One region of the Paenibacillus sp. strain BS8-2 genome, then DNA from elsewhere that is predicted to be linked to it. Evidence: a T-box and tRNA genes for the amino acid it is inferred to sense, from the RefSeq annotation. Region 1 holds a T-box; the other holds one or more tRNA genes.

Region 1 (7,752 bases):
GAACGCCCATGGGAGCCCCGTTGTACGCTGTCCCTAGCAGCTTCTTGCCCTGCACCAGCACTGCGCCTACATGTCGCCTTGGACAACGTGATCTCGTCGAGACCATATAAGCAATATCCATAAAGTATGTGTCCCAGTCCTTGCGGATCGTATCGTTACCGGCTGCGGATGTGTTCATCTCGTTCGACTCCTTTATTATCTCTAGTTGCTCCATCCCTAAAGTCCGGACAGTCACGCTGCCGGAAACCAATGACAAGGACATACAGGAGGCCTGGACTCGCATATAGCAAGCCAGGCACTCCAACCTTATATCCAGCTACCTTACGCTTGGCCAGCCGGTACAGCTTGGCTTTGCTCGATGGCTTGCTTGAGATCAGCAATAATGTCCGCAATGCCTTCTGTGCCAATCGACAGGCGTACCATACCTGGAGCAACGCCAGCATCCACTTGTTCTTCTTGCGACAATTGCTGGTGCGTTGTGCTTGCAGGATGGATGATCAGCGACTTCGAGTCGCCAACATTAGCCAAATGCGAGAATAACTTAACAGAGTTGATGATGGCTTTACCCGCTTCTACACCGCCTTTGATACCAAAGGTCATAATCGCACCTTGCCCGTTAGGCAAGTACTTGCGAGCAAGTTCGTACGAAGGGTGGCTAGGCAAGCCTGGATAGTTCACCCACTCAACAGCCTCGTGAGCTTCAAGGAACTGAGCTACCGCAAGCGCATTGGAGCTATGGCGCTCCATACGGAGATGCAGCGTCTCGAGACCTTGCAGCAGCAAGAATGAGTTGAACGGCGACAACGCAGCTCCCATATCGCGAAGCAGTTGAACACGCGCTTTGATGATGTATGCGATCGGGCCGACTGCATCGGTATATACAACGCCATGGTAACTCGGATCCGGCTCGGTCAAGCCAGGGAACCTGCCGCTTCCCTTCCAGTCGAAATTGCCGCTGTCGATGATAACGCCGCCAATCGAAGTGCCATGGCCGCCAATAAACTTAGTAGCAGAATGTACGACGATATCCGCGCCATGCTCGATTGGACGGCACAAGTATGGACTAGGGAATGTATTGTCTACGATCAATGGCAGGCCATTCTCGTGAGCAATGGCAGCAACCGCCTCGAGATCAATAATATCGCCCTTTGGATTGCCAATCGTTTCGGCAAAAATCGCTTTCGTGCGCTCGTTAATTGCTGCTCTGAAGTTTTCGGGATCAGAAGGATCAACAAATTTAACAGTGATGCCGAGCTTAGGCAGCGTCGTGGAGAATAGGTTGAACGTGCCGCCATACAGGCTGGTCGCGGAAACAATTTCATCTCCGGTTCCCGCAATATTTAGAATTGAATATGTGATGGCAGCTTGTCCGGATGCGACTGCGAGCGCAGCTGCACCGCCTTCCAGCTCCATCACACGTTTCTCGAATACGTCCGTTGTCGGGTTCATAATTCGTGTATAGATGTTACCGAACTCTTGCAGTGAGAACAAGTTAGCCGCATGGTCGGTATCACGGAATCCATATGATGTCGTTTGGTAAATCGGCACCGCGCGGGACATCGTCGTTGGATCGATAGCCTGTCCCCCGTGTACGGCAAGCGTGTCTAGCGAAAATCTGTTTTCATTTGACATTCCTTACTCCTCCTTATGAGTGTATGAAAGAAGAAACTCTTCTATATTTTCTCATATTCACGGTAATGCGACAACGCTTTCTTTGATAGAAGCTAGAAGTTTTTCTCCAATTCCTTTCACACGCAACAAATCATCCACACTTCGAAACTTACCTAATTGTTCCCTGTCTGCCACGATTGCTTGTGCTTTAGACGGACCTATGCCTTTTAATTGATCCAACTCCTCCGCACTTGCCCGGTTAATATCGATGATTCCGCCTCCGCTTTTCTCCGAACTCTCTGCCGTATCCTTTGTTTCGATAGCGCTTGGGGCGTCTGTATCAACATTACGAGGTAGATCGGCCTTTAGCGCCTCGTCGCCTTTATCCATCCCGATACGATCTGCTTCATCCTTCCTTTCTTCCACCAGTACCGCTCGTTCATCATGGCCTGATTTCCCGTTTTCGGCCTGTGCATCCCTTTCTGCTAATAATGTTTCCATCGCATCGTTCAGCGGTACCCATTGTCCGTCATTCGGTGACGGCTGTGCGAAGAGCGCCGTTCCCAAAAATATGGCGGCACCAAGCAGACATGCGAGAACAAGAACACTCCTGCGATTTTCAACCCATCCACGCATCAGTGTGGCCCCCTTTCAGAACCTTTTAATTGCCATTCGAATATCACAGATGACATAACAAACAAGTCCCTTGGAATACAATGTAAGAGCATCTTAATTGGATCGACGTCATAGGAGGGCTAACCATGAACGTTGGATTTATCGGCACGGGCTCCATGGGCAGCTTGCTGATCGAATCATTTGTCGCGTCAGGCGCGCTGACACCGACCGAAATTGTCGTAAGCAATCGAACCTACGCAAAGGCGCAAGCGCTGGCCGACAGATATCCAGGTATGAGAGCCGAGTACAGCAACTCAGATGTTGCTCGTGGAGCCGATTATGTATTTTTGTGTATCAAACCGCATGAATTCATAAACGTTGTAAGGGATATCAAGGCCGTTCTCAGACCCAACCAAATAGTTATCTCGATTACAAGTCCCGTACTCGTCTCGCACCTGGAATGTGAGCTATGCTGCAAGGTGGCCAAAGTCATCCCAAGCATTACGAATTTGGTATGGAGCGGCGCATCACTCTGCATCTACGGGTCCAGAATTCAAGAGCGGGATCAAATAGACATTGAGGCATTGTTTGCTCATATTAGCCAGCCCCTTCGAATCGAAGAAGATTACACCCGGATCGTATCGGATCTATCGAGCTGCGGGCCTGCTTTCTTTGCCTTCCTTCTCCAACAATTCGTCGACGCTGCAGTCGATGAAACCGGTATTCCCCGGCAAGCTGCACAAGATGTCGCTGCGAACATGTTGCTCGGTACAGCCCTCCTCCTAACCGAAGGCGGCTTAACCATGGAGAACATTCAACAGCGCGTTGCAGTCCCCGGCGGTATTACGGCACAAGCACTCAAGCTGCTGCACCGTGAGACGGACGGTATTTTCAATCAACTTATTCGGACGACGCATCAAAAATATCAAGAGGATCTTGTCAAGGTTTCGACCTTATTCTACGGCGAAGAGGTGAACGGACAATAGCTGTTCTTCAGCTAATGTCCGCTCACCTCTTCGGGTTTGCGTTATACGATACGATAACCTCTCGCCGTTTATCTCGGACTGCATCCGTCGTTTAGTTCGCAACGATGTTAACGAGCTTGCCTTTGACCGCGATTACTTTACGAACAGTCTTGCCCTCGATCAGCTCTTGCACCTTCTCCAGACCTTTAGCCAGTGTCTCCATGTCAGCTTCATTCATGTCGGCTGCAATGGATACACGATCGGCAATTTTGCCATTAACTTGAACGACAATCTCTACCTCCTGATCAATTGTCCAAGCTTCGACATGCTCTGGCCATGAGGCGTAGTTGATATTATCCGTACGGCCAATGCGCTCCCACAGCTCTTCTGTGATATGCGGCGCGATCGGGGACAACATCTGCAGGAATTGCGCCATTGCGCTAACCGGAAGCGACTCTGTCTTGTAGGCTTCATTTACAAATATCATCAATTGACTAATTACGGTATTGAATCGAAGATTCTCGTAATCTTCGGTTACTTTCTTGATCGAACGGTGCCAAGTGCGCTTGAAGGCATCGCTTGTTTCCTCACCGTCCGTCAACTTCGTGCTCAAGGCTCCATCTTCGTTTACGAAGAGACGCCATACGCGGGACAGGAATCGATATGTGCCCTCTACGCCGTTTGTATTCCATGGCTTGGTAGCTTCCAGCGGACCCATAAACATCTCGTACATACGAAGCGTATCCGCGCCGAACTCGCCAACTATATCATCAGGATTAATGACATTGCCGCGCGACTTGGACATTTTTTCATTGTTCGTGCCCAGAATCATGCCTTGGTTGACCAGCTTGTGGAACGGCTCCTTCGTATGAACAACGCCAAGATCGTACAACACCTTATGCCAGAAGCGCGCGTACAGCAGGTGAAGCACCGCATGCTCGGCGCCGCCGATATACAAATCGACAGGCAGCCATTCCTTCTGCTTCTCCGGCGAGCAGATCTCTTTGTCGTTCTTCGGATCGATGAAACGAAGGTAGTACCAGCAGCTTCCCGCCCATTGCGGCATCGTATTCGTCTCGCGGCGCGCCTTCATGCCTGTCTCTGGATCAACCGTGTTCACCCAGTCCGTTACGTTAGCTAGCGGCGATTCACCCGTACCGGACGGTTTGATGGCATCCACATCCGGCAGCAAGAGCGGCAGCTGATCCTCAGGCACTGTCTTCATCGTGCCATCCTCCAGATGGAGAATCGGAATTGGCTCACCCCAGTAGCGTTGACGGCTGAACAACCAGTCGCGGAGACGATATGTTACCTTTCCTTGACCTTTACCGGACTCAGACAAATGCTGGATCATGGCTTTGATCGCTGCTTCATTGGACAAGCCGTTCAAGAAGTCAGAGTTAACATGCGGACCGTCGCCTGTATACGCCTCTTTCTCCACATCTCCGCCAGAAACAACCTCAATAATCGGCAAACCGAATTGCTTCGCGAATTCCCAGTCGCGCGTATCGTGACCCGGGACGGCCATAATCGCACCCGTTCCATATCCTGCAAGCACATAATCCGCAATCCAGATCGGCGTTTTTTCTCCGCTGACAGGATGAATCGCATATGCGCCTGTGAAGACGCCGGACTTTTCTTTCGCAAGATCTGTCCGCTCCAGATCGCTTTTGCGAGCCGCGGCTTCTTGATATGCGACTACCGCATCCATCTGCTCAGCCGTCGCGATCTTGGCAACTAATTCATGCTCGGGCGCAAGCACGCAATACGTAGCTCCATACAACGTGTCTGGGCGGGTTGTGAAGACGACAAGTGCAGCGTCTTGACCTTCAATCTCGAAGGTAACCTCGGCGCCAGTTGACTTGCCGATCCAGTTGCGCTGCATATCCTTAATGCTCTCCGACCAATCCAACTCCTCTAGATCCTCAAGCAAACGTTCCGCATATTCCGTAATTCTCAGAATCCATTGACGCATTGGCTTGCGAACAACGGGATGACCGCCACGTTCACTCTTACCGTCGATGACCTCTTCGTTGGCAAGCACCGTGCCAAGCGCCGGGCACCAGTTAACCGGAACTTCGGCTACATAAGCCAGTCCGCGATTATACAATTGAATAAAGATCCATTGCGTCCACTTGTAATAATCGGGGTCCGTTGTGCTGAATTCGCGGTCCCAATCATACGAGAATCCAAGAGACTTGATCTGACGGCGGAAATTATCGATATTTTTGAATGTGATATCTCTAGGATGTTGTCCCGTATCCAGCGCATGCTGCTCCGCTGGCAGTCCAAATGCGTCCCATCCCATAGGATGAAGAACATTAAATCCTTTCATCCGCTTATAACGTGATACGATATCTGTTGCTGTATACCCTTCGGGATGGCCGACGTGCAAGCCCGCTCCTGACGGATAAGGGAACATATCCAGCGCATAAAACTTCGGATTTCCACTTTCTTCTTTTGTTTGGAATGTCTTGTTCGCATCCCAGAATTGTTGCCACTTCGGTTCAATCTCCAGTGGATTATACCCATGGCGCTGTTGCTCTTGGCTCATATAACTTCCTCCTAATTAGATCTGAAAAAACAATAAAACCTCTCGCCCCCAGCGGATTAACGCTAGGGACGAGAGGTTATTCTCCCGTGGTACCACCCTAGTTAACGAGCGGCATTCTTTGCCGTTCGCTCACTTGAGGTCCTTAACGCGGACGAATCGGCGTTTATCGCAATTCCGGCGACATCGCAGCTCCAAGGCGAGCTTCCCTGCATACAAGGTCCGGCTTTCACCAACCGCCGGCTCTCTAATCCCTGCATCCGCAAGTACTATTCCTCTTCAACACTTCTTATAGAAAATCAATTAAACCAAATTATATAAGGACGATGGCGCTAGTGTCAAGCGCAGCGACGGAGACTACCCTGATTAGTTGTGATTGTGGACAGAACCATCCATTCGTTGTCCATCATGAAGCCGAAAGCGCTCCAACTGTTGAAATAACTGTTCACGCTTTAATATCTCCACTTGCTTGGGACCAATCAAGTCAAAATGCGGATATTGATCACGTGCATGTATATATTGCGGATGAAGACCGTTTACCTCGCACCAGCGCGACAGCTTGTCAAGATCTGCACAGCCCACTTTGGTGACGGTTGTCATCCAAGGAAACCTAGGATCCAGCCAATAATGGGTAATAAATGCGATTTCACCGCGAGCAACGGCAGCTTTCCACTCGTTCATTTCGTGTCGTGTAATGCCGAATGCCACGTTCTCGTTCCTCCCTGCCTGCCACCGCGCGCTACGAAGACAAGATTTGTTTGACTCTCCCTACCTGTCCGTCTGCTAACCTTACCTTTATACCATGAGGGTGGCTCGGAGAGTTTGTCAGCAGCGATTGGACAATGCCCTTAGTCAGTTTACCTGTTTTCTGATCCTGCTTCAGTACGATATTCACTTCGAGCCCCGGTCTCACCGAGGCACGGATCGTTCCATCCATGCTCATACCCCGTTTCTTAGATGTTGGGCAATATTTTAACACAGTAAGATGCAAGATGCACTTAGCTCCCCAAACTGTTATACTAGGCATCATACGAATCAATGAAATGAGGAATTACGGAATATGTCTATGTCATTTGGCGCTCTCGGCATCACGTCAGAGCTTACCGATCTATTAAAGGAAAACGGCATCGCCTCTCCGACGCCTGTACAGCGTCAAACTATCCCGATGCTTCTACAAAATAAGGATGTTATCGCGCAAGCGCAGACGGGCACAGGAAAAACGCTAGCGTTCGCCTTGCCTATGCTTCAACGTGTCAATGTAACCAAGGAACAGGTGCAAGCGTTGATACTGACGCCAACTCGTGAGTTAGCGATCCAAATTACTGCTGAGATCAAGAAGCTTGCTCCTGTCGTCGGAGCAAATGTACTTGCCGCTTACGGCGGTCAAGACGTCGATGCCCAAATTCGCAAGCTGCAGCGTGCGCCGCATATTGTTGTGGCTACACCTGGCCGATTGATCGATCATATGAAACGCGGCACGATTAATCTCGGCAAGTTGTCGATGCTCGTGCTGGACGAAGCCGATCAGATGCTGCACATGGGCTTCTTGCCTGAAGTAGAGAGCATCATCGTGCAGACGCCTCGCGCGCGCCAAACGATGTTATTCTCCGCAACGATGCCGGATGCTATCCGCAAACTCGCAAGCGAATACATGAATGCGCCTGAAGATGTTCAGATCCGGAGCGCCAACGTTACGCTCGATAATATCCGTCAGGTTGTCATCAATACATCGGATCGCGGCAAACAAGATGCTCTTATTCACCTGATCGAGCAACATCGTCCATATCTTGCCGTTATCTTCTGCCGTACAAAGGTACGCGCCAAGAAGCTGAATCAGGCGTTGCAGGATCACGGCTTCGAGAGTGACGAGCTGCATGGCGATCTGACTCAAGCGAAGCGTGAGCAAGTGATGAAGCGATTCCGTGATGCAAAGCTGCAGATGCTGGTCGCCACAGACGTTGCCGCTCGCGGCCTCGACGTAGAAGGGGTTACGCATGTCTATAATTTCGA
Region 2 (7,752 bases), 1.2 Mb from region 1:
GTGAAACTGAATGACGCCAAGATTCATTTCGAGAGAGCGCTCGATTGCAAACATACCGAATTCGATGACTTATATCCTTACATGATCGAACATCCACAATTCTTCTGGTACAAACGATATGTAGCCTGGTCGGAGCTATTGACAATCGTCAAGTTGTGCGACGAGCTCTCTATCGAATGGAGCGATCAATTTACGGAGAAGCAGGTCGAATATATCGGTAAACGTGTTATGTCATCTCGTGTGCTCGACGAATGGTACGAAACCAATGATTCGAAGGAACATGTTGGTTAATTGACCCAATTCAGCGACCTTTCATAGAACAATGAAACGGACCTCAATGATTCGCGTATGCAGTCATTGGGGTTTTTGTTGGCATATAGGCAAGGATACATAGGAGGTGCTCGTGAGAAATGATCAGCGAAGAACAGCTGGATGCTTACCGACAGTCGGGAGAAACCGTTCGGATTGTGCGCGACGAGCTGGAAAGTAATGATGTGTCAGGGATCGTGGTGGCATGGGATGAGACCTCTGTCATGATACGTAAGCCAAGCCGCCGTGTCGTCAAGCTTAGCCGGAGTTACATCTATCAGCCTGCTGCGGAGACGAGAAGGTCGCCATTGTCAGAACCCCAATCCTAAACATGTTTGATTGAATTGCTTCAAAACCAATGAATCGTGAGGAGTGTTGGTATGAATTGTCCAGTATGCGATGATGTGCGTATGAAGGAAGTACAGAAGGAAGATGTGTTAATTGACGTCTGTCCAGCTTGCAAAGGCGTATGGCTTGATCGTGGAGAGCTTGAGAAGCTTCTCCAAGGCGTGCGCGAAGTTCGTGACGACTATGAGAGAATGGAACAGCAGCTGGATCAGCCGTCTTACGGCAGCCAGCCTCCCGTACAGCCAGGAACTGCTGCACCTTCCCAGCCTCCGCTTGGTGGATTTGGCAATGCCACTGGTCCAGCTGGCGCCGGTTCGTTTGGCGGCAGTCAACCGAGCGGAGGGCAGGGGGGATACGGTGGAAGCTACGGAAGCGCGCCTGGCTCTGCACAGCCGGGTTATGGCAGTGCACCGCCACCTCCAACTGGCGCCGGTTACGGCGGTGGAGTGGGACAAGGCGGATATCCGCCGCCTCCAGGCGGTCATAGCAGCTATCCCCAAGGTCAAGGTTACGGTCAACCAGGCCAGCCAGGTTACGGCCAAGCGCCTGGGCAAGGTCAAGGATATGGCCATGGGCATAACAAATACGGTTATGACAAGTATGGTCGGCCGTACAAAAAGAAAAAAACGGTGCTTGATGTATTCGGCGATTTGTTCGATTAATCGATTCGATGTAATCAATAAATCCTCCAGTTCCTAATGGGAATTGGAGGATTTAACTTTGGTTAGTGAACAACATGAACGGGATTGAACGGGGAAAAATGAGTAACCACTCTGTACAAGTTGTACTCGGAAGGGAGATTGCGTCTCAATGGAAATAGAAGAATACATTCCCGTCCGAACGCGAGAAGCACTAAGGGAATGGCTAAGGGAGAATGGGGGAACAAAAGCATTCTGCTGGGTTGCTGTCAGCATGAAGCCGGTGCCGGGCACGCTCCTATATTTGGATGCGGTAGAAGAATGTTTGTGCGTTGGGTGGATTGATGGAGTCAAGAAAAAAATATCCGATACCGAGACGATCCAGCGATTATCCCCTCGGCGAAAAAAAAGCAACTGGACCGAACTGAATAAAGAACGCGTTCGACGTCTCGAAAGGCTGGGTCTGATGCGCGAGGAAGGCAGGATGGTATTGCCTGACATGAATTTCGATTCCTTCGTAATTGATGAAGATATATTGAGGAGACTGCAAGAGGATCAGGAAACGTACCAATGTTTCACTGCTTTTCCTTCTTTGTACCGTAGAGTTCGCATCGACAACATCCAAAGCATCAAAAAACAACAGCCGGAATTGTTCGAGAGACGATTGGACAAACTGCTTGCCCATTCGAAAGAGAATAAGATGTATGGCGACTGGCATGATCATGGTCGGCTGCTGGACAATGAAACAATCGACAGCGAAGAAACTGGAGAATAAAGCCTTACGCTTATCTATAAAAATAAAAAAGACTTGCCATTAGGCAAGTCTGTTCGTTTAGGGTTGGTGCGGTCGAGAGGACTCGAACCTCCACGGCTGTTACACCACTAGAACCTGAATCTAGCGCGTCTGCCAATTCCGCCACGACCGCATGTCAACTTGTGTCAACAGAAAATAATATATCATAGGACTGAGAATGTGGTCAAGCATTTTTAAATTAAAGTAAACACATGCCTAAGTGATCATTTTCCTGATGAGTCATTATGATCTAATGGATGAAGGAAATTATGAGAGTTAGTCACAACTTGCAAATATCGAACAAGTGTTCTATAATGATGGGAATACTAGTGAGGTCGGAGAGGATATCGGAATGGAACAGAAATACGAATGGAAGAAACGGGACAAATCGATTTACATACCCAAACCAGAGCCTATGGTTATTGAGCTCGAGCCCTACCAATACTTTATGCTTCGAGGTAAAGGCAATCCCAACGACTCTGAATTTCAGGAAGCGATTAGCGCTTTGTATTCTTTATCGTACGCGATCAAGATGTCACCGAAGAAAGGCGTAGCGCCACAAGGTTATTATGACTATACAATCTTTCCGCTAGAAGGGATCTGGGATCTCGAAGTAGAGGCAAGGGGACAGTCTGTGCTGAATAAGGACAAATTGGTATATACACTTATGATGAGACAGCCTGATTTCGTGACGGCTGAGGTAGCGCGAGAAGTCATTGACGCAGTATACAACAAGAATCCTCATTCCAAAGTGGGAGAAGTCACATTTGAAGCGCTGCATGAGGGATTAAATATCCAGATGATGCATATCGGACCTTACGACGATGAACCTCAGAGCTTCGCTATAATGGAGCAATTTGGTGAAGCAAATCAACTGAAGCGAATTTCGTACACACATAAAGAAATATATATATCGGATTTCCGCAAGACAGCGCCAGAAAAGTTAAGAACGGTGCTGCGTTACCAAGTGTCTCGCAGCTAATGTATACCCGATTAAAAATAAGAAAAAACCCAAGCTCCCGAGCTTGGGTTTCTTACATTGGTGCGGTCGAGAGGACTCGAACCTCCACGGCTGTTACACCACTAGAACCTGAATCTAGCGCGTCTGCCAATTCCGCCACGACCGCATGTCTGAAGTGACGAGATTTATAATAGCACGGGCAGAGAGGGGAAGTCAATCTGTGCAATAAAGTTTGAATTTTCAGCATATTAATTCTTGGCCATACTCCTCCAAATTCGATTGTTGGTACATAAATCCACTTCATACGTGGAAAGGTAATGTTAGGAAACCGGATAGGTTGTGAACAAGGAGGATGTAATGAAATGAATTCCATTAAGTACAATAGCAAAGAGAATCGGCATCAACCATTTAACGAGCATCGCAAATGGATTCATACTGCGTTAAGAGTCACTACGATTATGGCTTTGTTATTGTGCTGCTCAGGATTGCGTGTGTCTGCCGAAGGAGAGGGCCAACCCACACAACCTGCCCATCGTACGGTGACAATTGTGATCGACGACTTCGGCAATGGCATGAACGGGACAGAAGAGATGCTGCAGCTTCCGGTGAAATTCGCCGTCGCCGTCATGCCGTTTATGCCGACGACCAAACAAGATGCTGAAGCAGCGTACAAGCTGGGACACGACGTGCTGATCCACATGCCGATGGAACCGAACCAAGGGAAACGAAGCTGGCTTGGTCCGGGAGCGATTACGGTAGATCTGAGCGATGCGGAAATCAGGCAAAAGGTAGAAGAAGCGATCGCGGAGGTGCCGCACGCGATCGGAATGAACAATCATATGGGCTCCAAGGTTACTGCCGATGAACGGATTATGCGGGTTGTGTTGACTGTGTGCAAGGAGCATGGATTGTTTTTCTTAGACAGCAGGACGACATTCAAATCAGTTGTTTCAAAGATCGCGAACGAGGTAGGCGTACCTGTATTGGAGAACCATGTATTTCTGGATGATGTCTATACAGTAGAACATATCTCGAAGCAGGTAGGCGTCATTCGCAAACATATGGCTACCCATGAACATACGATTACGATCGGGCATGTTGGTCCGCCTGGGCCCAAGACGGCATCAGTTCTGCGACAAAGCATACCCGCACTGCAATCGAAGGCAGCTATCGTTAAGCCGTCTGATTTGATCAGAGCGCTAATTGGCGACCCACTTGTATTGCCGAATCCCTGAAGCAATGGCTTGAGCGATTTCGAGTTGACGCCGGGGATCCGTTAACATCGTACGATCGTCTTCGTTGCTGATGAACCCCATCTCCACGATAACGGAGGGCTGCTCGACACCACGGAGCAAATAGAAGGGCCGTCCTTCGCGCGGCATCTCTTCGGACTGTTGCTGACGATTGAGCGCATCTTGGAGGCAGAAGGCCAGCAGAGCGCTTTCGCCTGTACTCTGATGCAAGACAAGAGGCCCACGCTTCACACGATTACGAGCCCAATTGACATGAAGACTTACGAGCAGCTCGCTTCCAATCTCTTCAGTCAATCCTTTGCGTTGCGATAAGTCGCGCCGATGTCTTGAGCTCGTGCGATGCCAGCGATTGTCGTCGCTTAATGCGTAATCTTCTGTTCGGTTCATGACGGCGGGTATGCCTTGGCTCCGTAAGAGGACATACAATTTGCGGGCTATCGCTAAGTTGATATCCTTCTCAAGCAAATCGCCATGATGCGCGCCTCCGTCGATGCCACCATGACCTACATCGATAATGACCGTCGTCGATGGCATCGTCCATCGATCGCTTGGTTCGCCTTGACCATTGAGATGATTGGTGTGAGAATCACTGCTTGAATCTCTGCTTTCGTTGATATTTATCTCGCTCGAGCCCTTGGCACTCACGGATGGTGTAGCACAATGAAACACAATCATCATCAAGCTAATTGACAATATCATACGAAACATGTCGGACACTAACCTCCTAGGTGCCTAATCTTTATCATTACTTCCGTTAGCGTGGCTATTCGGAGGGAAAGTCATTCATGACTACGATAAGTTTGATCGGGGAATGCTGTTAGTAACAACACTTATCATATGGAGGCGTTCAGGATGGCTGTTAAAGGCGGGAGCGAATTAGTTAAATATATGACGGAACAATTCGTCACTTATATGGAAACACCGGCAGAGACACGTAAGCAAAGCAAAACGTCAGCCAAGGCTGTAAGGGAGCCATGGCTGACGAAATGGTTCGGGTGGGGACCGCTTAGTCTAATGTTATGGTGGCGCGGCCGAGCTGGACGTCAACGATAGAACTGTCCGAGCGTGAGGAGCAACGAGGCCGGAATATATCTTCGGACCTCCGCATTCTCGTCGCTTGATAAGCTAATAAACAACTCTCCATCGGACCATGTCGTATAACCCAATACGGACCAGACATACAACATTCGACCTTGGAAGGCTTCGCTGACATATCGGAGCTCTGCGCCATTACCAATGTTTTCTTTCATGATTGCAGCGGGATTCGAAGAAAATGGATAAGGGCTTGAAGTCAGCCATGGCAGTCGACCGTAAGGATCGAAAGCGGACATGGCAGACGATGCAATGACGGAAGCGTGGGCGTTAGTCAGCCCATGCTTCTTTGCGTTACCTTGTAAACGGCTCCAGCCTTCGGAGTCTACAGGAAGTTCCTCGCCGGAATAAGCATCTGTATAATGAACATTGTTACTGGCGATATCCGTTGTTGCATTGTTCGTCGTAACCTGCCATGCAGCTTGCAAGGGGTGTACATAGAGCCTCCTTGCTTTCATTGACGATCCCGTCAAACCTAACTTCTCTAATGTTAATTGAAGCGACTGATTGCTGAATGGCGGATATTCGCCAATCCCGTATTCACCGAGTATAAAACCTCCTGCATCCTTCGCATAAACGACCATATACCCTACGATAAGCTGATTTTTCTTGAGCAATACGAGCCAGCTGTGCGTTCCGGGTCCAAGCGGCGCAGTGCTAATCCAAGAGCCACGCCAATCCTTAAATGTTTCATCCCCGGAGCTAGACAACTCGTCCATCCATACTTTTGCTTGCTCTTTGAGCGTTATTGCCTGTTCGCCAGGTTGGTGCGTCACGGTATAAGCGGGCGTAAATTCTTGGGCGGAAGCTCCGCTCGAGAGACTGAGCATAACAGCAAGCATCGTTGCCGCTGTCGCGATTTTCCAGCTATTGCGCATCATTATCACCTCTGTTGTTCATTGTAGCGGACAAGCTCGAAGAAGACTGTTGCAACCTGTCGTTCAATATCGGGAGAGGAACCGCTTCTTTTGCCGCAATGAAACGATTCCCGTCAGATCCGTATCAATCAATGCCCTCCAGATGGAAAATGCCGCAGTTAATGGCGGATGCCGTCACTCTAGGCTCATATTGCCACTTAATCTCCGCTTGCCGCTGCGAGAATTGTTCCTGAATGGCAGATAAATTCTCTGGCAACGCATTTGCGATCAACGGCTCATAGTAGGAGTTAATTCGACGCAGCTCTTCTTGCAATCTTGCCGAAGCATCTTCGGCCCATCTGTAATCATATGACTTCAATTTGCGCTCCAATGCTTGCTCGATTAATGACAGCGCTTTGTTATAAGAGATCCCATTCCTCGCGAGGTGTATGTTGGCAGGCAGCCGCGGTGTCAGCTTCAACAATTGCAGCTGATCGTGGAAACCTTCTACGATATGACCGGTAACCAGCGATACGCCGAAGCTATGAATTTCATCTCGCTTACGATCACATGTCAGCTCAACGCGCAAATTGACGCCTAACCATGCGGTGTACGGGGTGGAGCTATAAGGATTGCCTCCGCGTTTGTCCGGATCTTGAAATAGATAGACATAGCTGCCCTTGCTTAGCGTTGCCCCAAACAAAACATCCAGCTTGCGAGATCCGAAATATAGGTCCTCGCGTGGTACGCGTGCCGGTGCGGCGATGCTGGAATTAATGAAACCAAATGATCGGGCTAGTGCAGCGTCTGCGGAAGAAGCCATGGGATCACTAGCAGTGGAGGCAGCTGACGTTGGCTCGGGTTTGGCGATCATCGCCTCATACTTGGGTTTGTCCGTGACAAACAAGAAGGTCATCGTTTCGGGTTCTGAACCTATCCGGTCGACAAAGCTCCAATAATAGGGGCGGTTCGTCAGCTCGCGGTCTGCCGCAGGTGAGAGCTTAACCATATAATGCGCATTCGACTTCTCTAATACCGAACAGCCTGTTGCGTCCAGGAACCGACCTACAAATTTGTGTATCTGCTTTTCGTTCACTGTTTAACCTCCACGCTCTGACCTAACCGATCCAGCTTCACAAGCAGATCAGGGCTCTTGGTCGGCTCATGATCCGAACGAAGCTGGCTGATGGAGCTGCCAAGCTGATCAAGCTGCTGCTTCAGCTCTTGCTCGTCGGTTGCTTCTAACATCGCCTTCGCTAATCGCTTCTCAATAGTTTCGCCGCCGTCCATTTTCTCCAGGATATGATCCAGCTCGCCAATAACAAGCTCGAACAGGTTGATCTTCTCGTGGAGAAGTCCGACGATATGCTCTTCGATCGTACCTAGTGTACACAGATTATAGATTCGGACATCCTCTTTCTGACCAAGACGATGCACGCGGCCGATCCGCTGCTCGACGCGCATCGGATTCCAGGGAAGGTCAAAATTAATCATGTTGCGG

The links. The T-box of region 1 lies ahead of leuS (leucine--tRNA ligase). A T-box ahead of a tRNA ligase gene usually reads a tRNA of that ligase, here a tRNA-Leu.
Region 2: it encodes a tRNA-Leu, which carries the amino acid that the T-box ahead of leuS (leucine--tRNA ligase) is inferred to sense. The anticodon was not compared.

The regions. Positions count from the first base shown of each region.
Region 1 covers NZ_CM137010.1:4,119,732-4,127,483, reverse strand. The annotation lists gene ACX1C1_RS17540 (deoxycytidylate deaminase) at 1-178, opposite strand, end outside; gene ACX1C1_RS17535 (homocysteine synthase) at 322-1,632, opposite strand; gene ACX1C1_RS17530 (ComEA family DNA-binding protein) at 1,690-2,247, opposite strand; gene comER (late competence protein ComER) at 2,373-3,212, shown strand; gene leuS (leucine--tRNA ligase) at 3,304-5,745, opposite strand; T-box leader at 5,807-6,034, opposite strand; gene ACX1C1_RS17515 (hypothetical protein) at 6,109-6,450, opposite strand; gene ACX1C1_RS17510 (YwbE family protein) at 6,482-6,679, opposite strand; gene ACX1C1_RS17505 (DEAD/DEAH box helicase) at 6,803-7,752, shown strand, end outside.
Region 2 covers NZ_CM137010.1:5,271,550-5,279,301, reverse strand. The annotation lists gene ACX1C1_RS23135 (hypothetical protein) at 1-291, shown strand, start outside; gene ACX1C1_RS23130 (hypothetical protein) at 411-638, shown strand; partial or broken gene ACX1C1_RS23125 (TFIIB-type zinc ribbon-containing protein) at 690-848, shown strand; gene ACX1C1_RS23120 (YdeI/OmpD-associated family protein) at 1,468-2,070, shown strand; tRNA gene ACX1C1_RS23115 (tRNA-Leu) at 2,135-2,221, opposite strand; gene ACX1C1_RS23110 (GyrI-like domain-containing protein) at 2,441-3,070, shown strand; tRNA gene ACX1C1_RS23105 (tRNA-Leu) at 3,129-3,215, opposite strand; gene ACX1C1_RS23100 (divergent polysaccharide deacetylase family protein) at 3,412-4,284, shown strand; gene ACX1C1_RS23095 (N-acetylmuramoyl-L-alanine amidase) at 4,249-5,010, opposite strand; gene ACX1C1_RS23090 (YqzE family protein) at 5,155-5,355, shown strand; gene ACX1C1_RS23085 (hypothetical protein) at 5,346-6,275, opposite strand; gene ACX1C1_RS23080 (YqhG family protein) at 6,397-7,347, opposite strand; gene ACX1C1_RS23075 (DEAD/DEAH box helicase) at 7,344-7,752, opposite strand, start outside.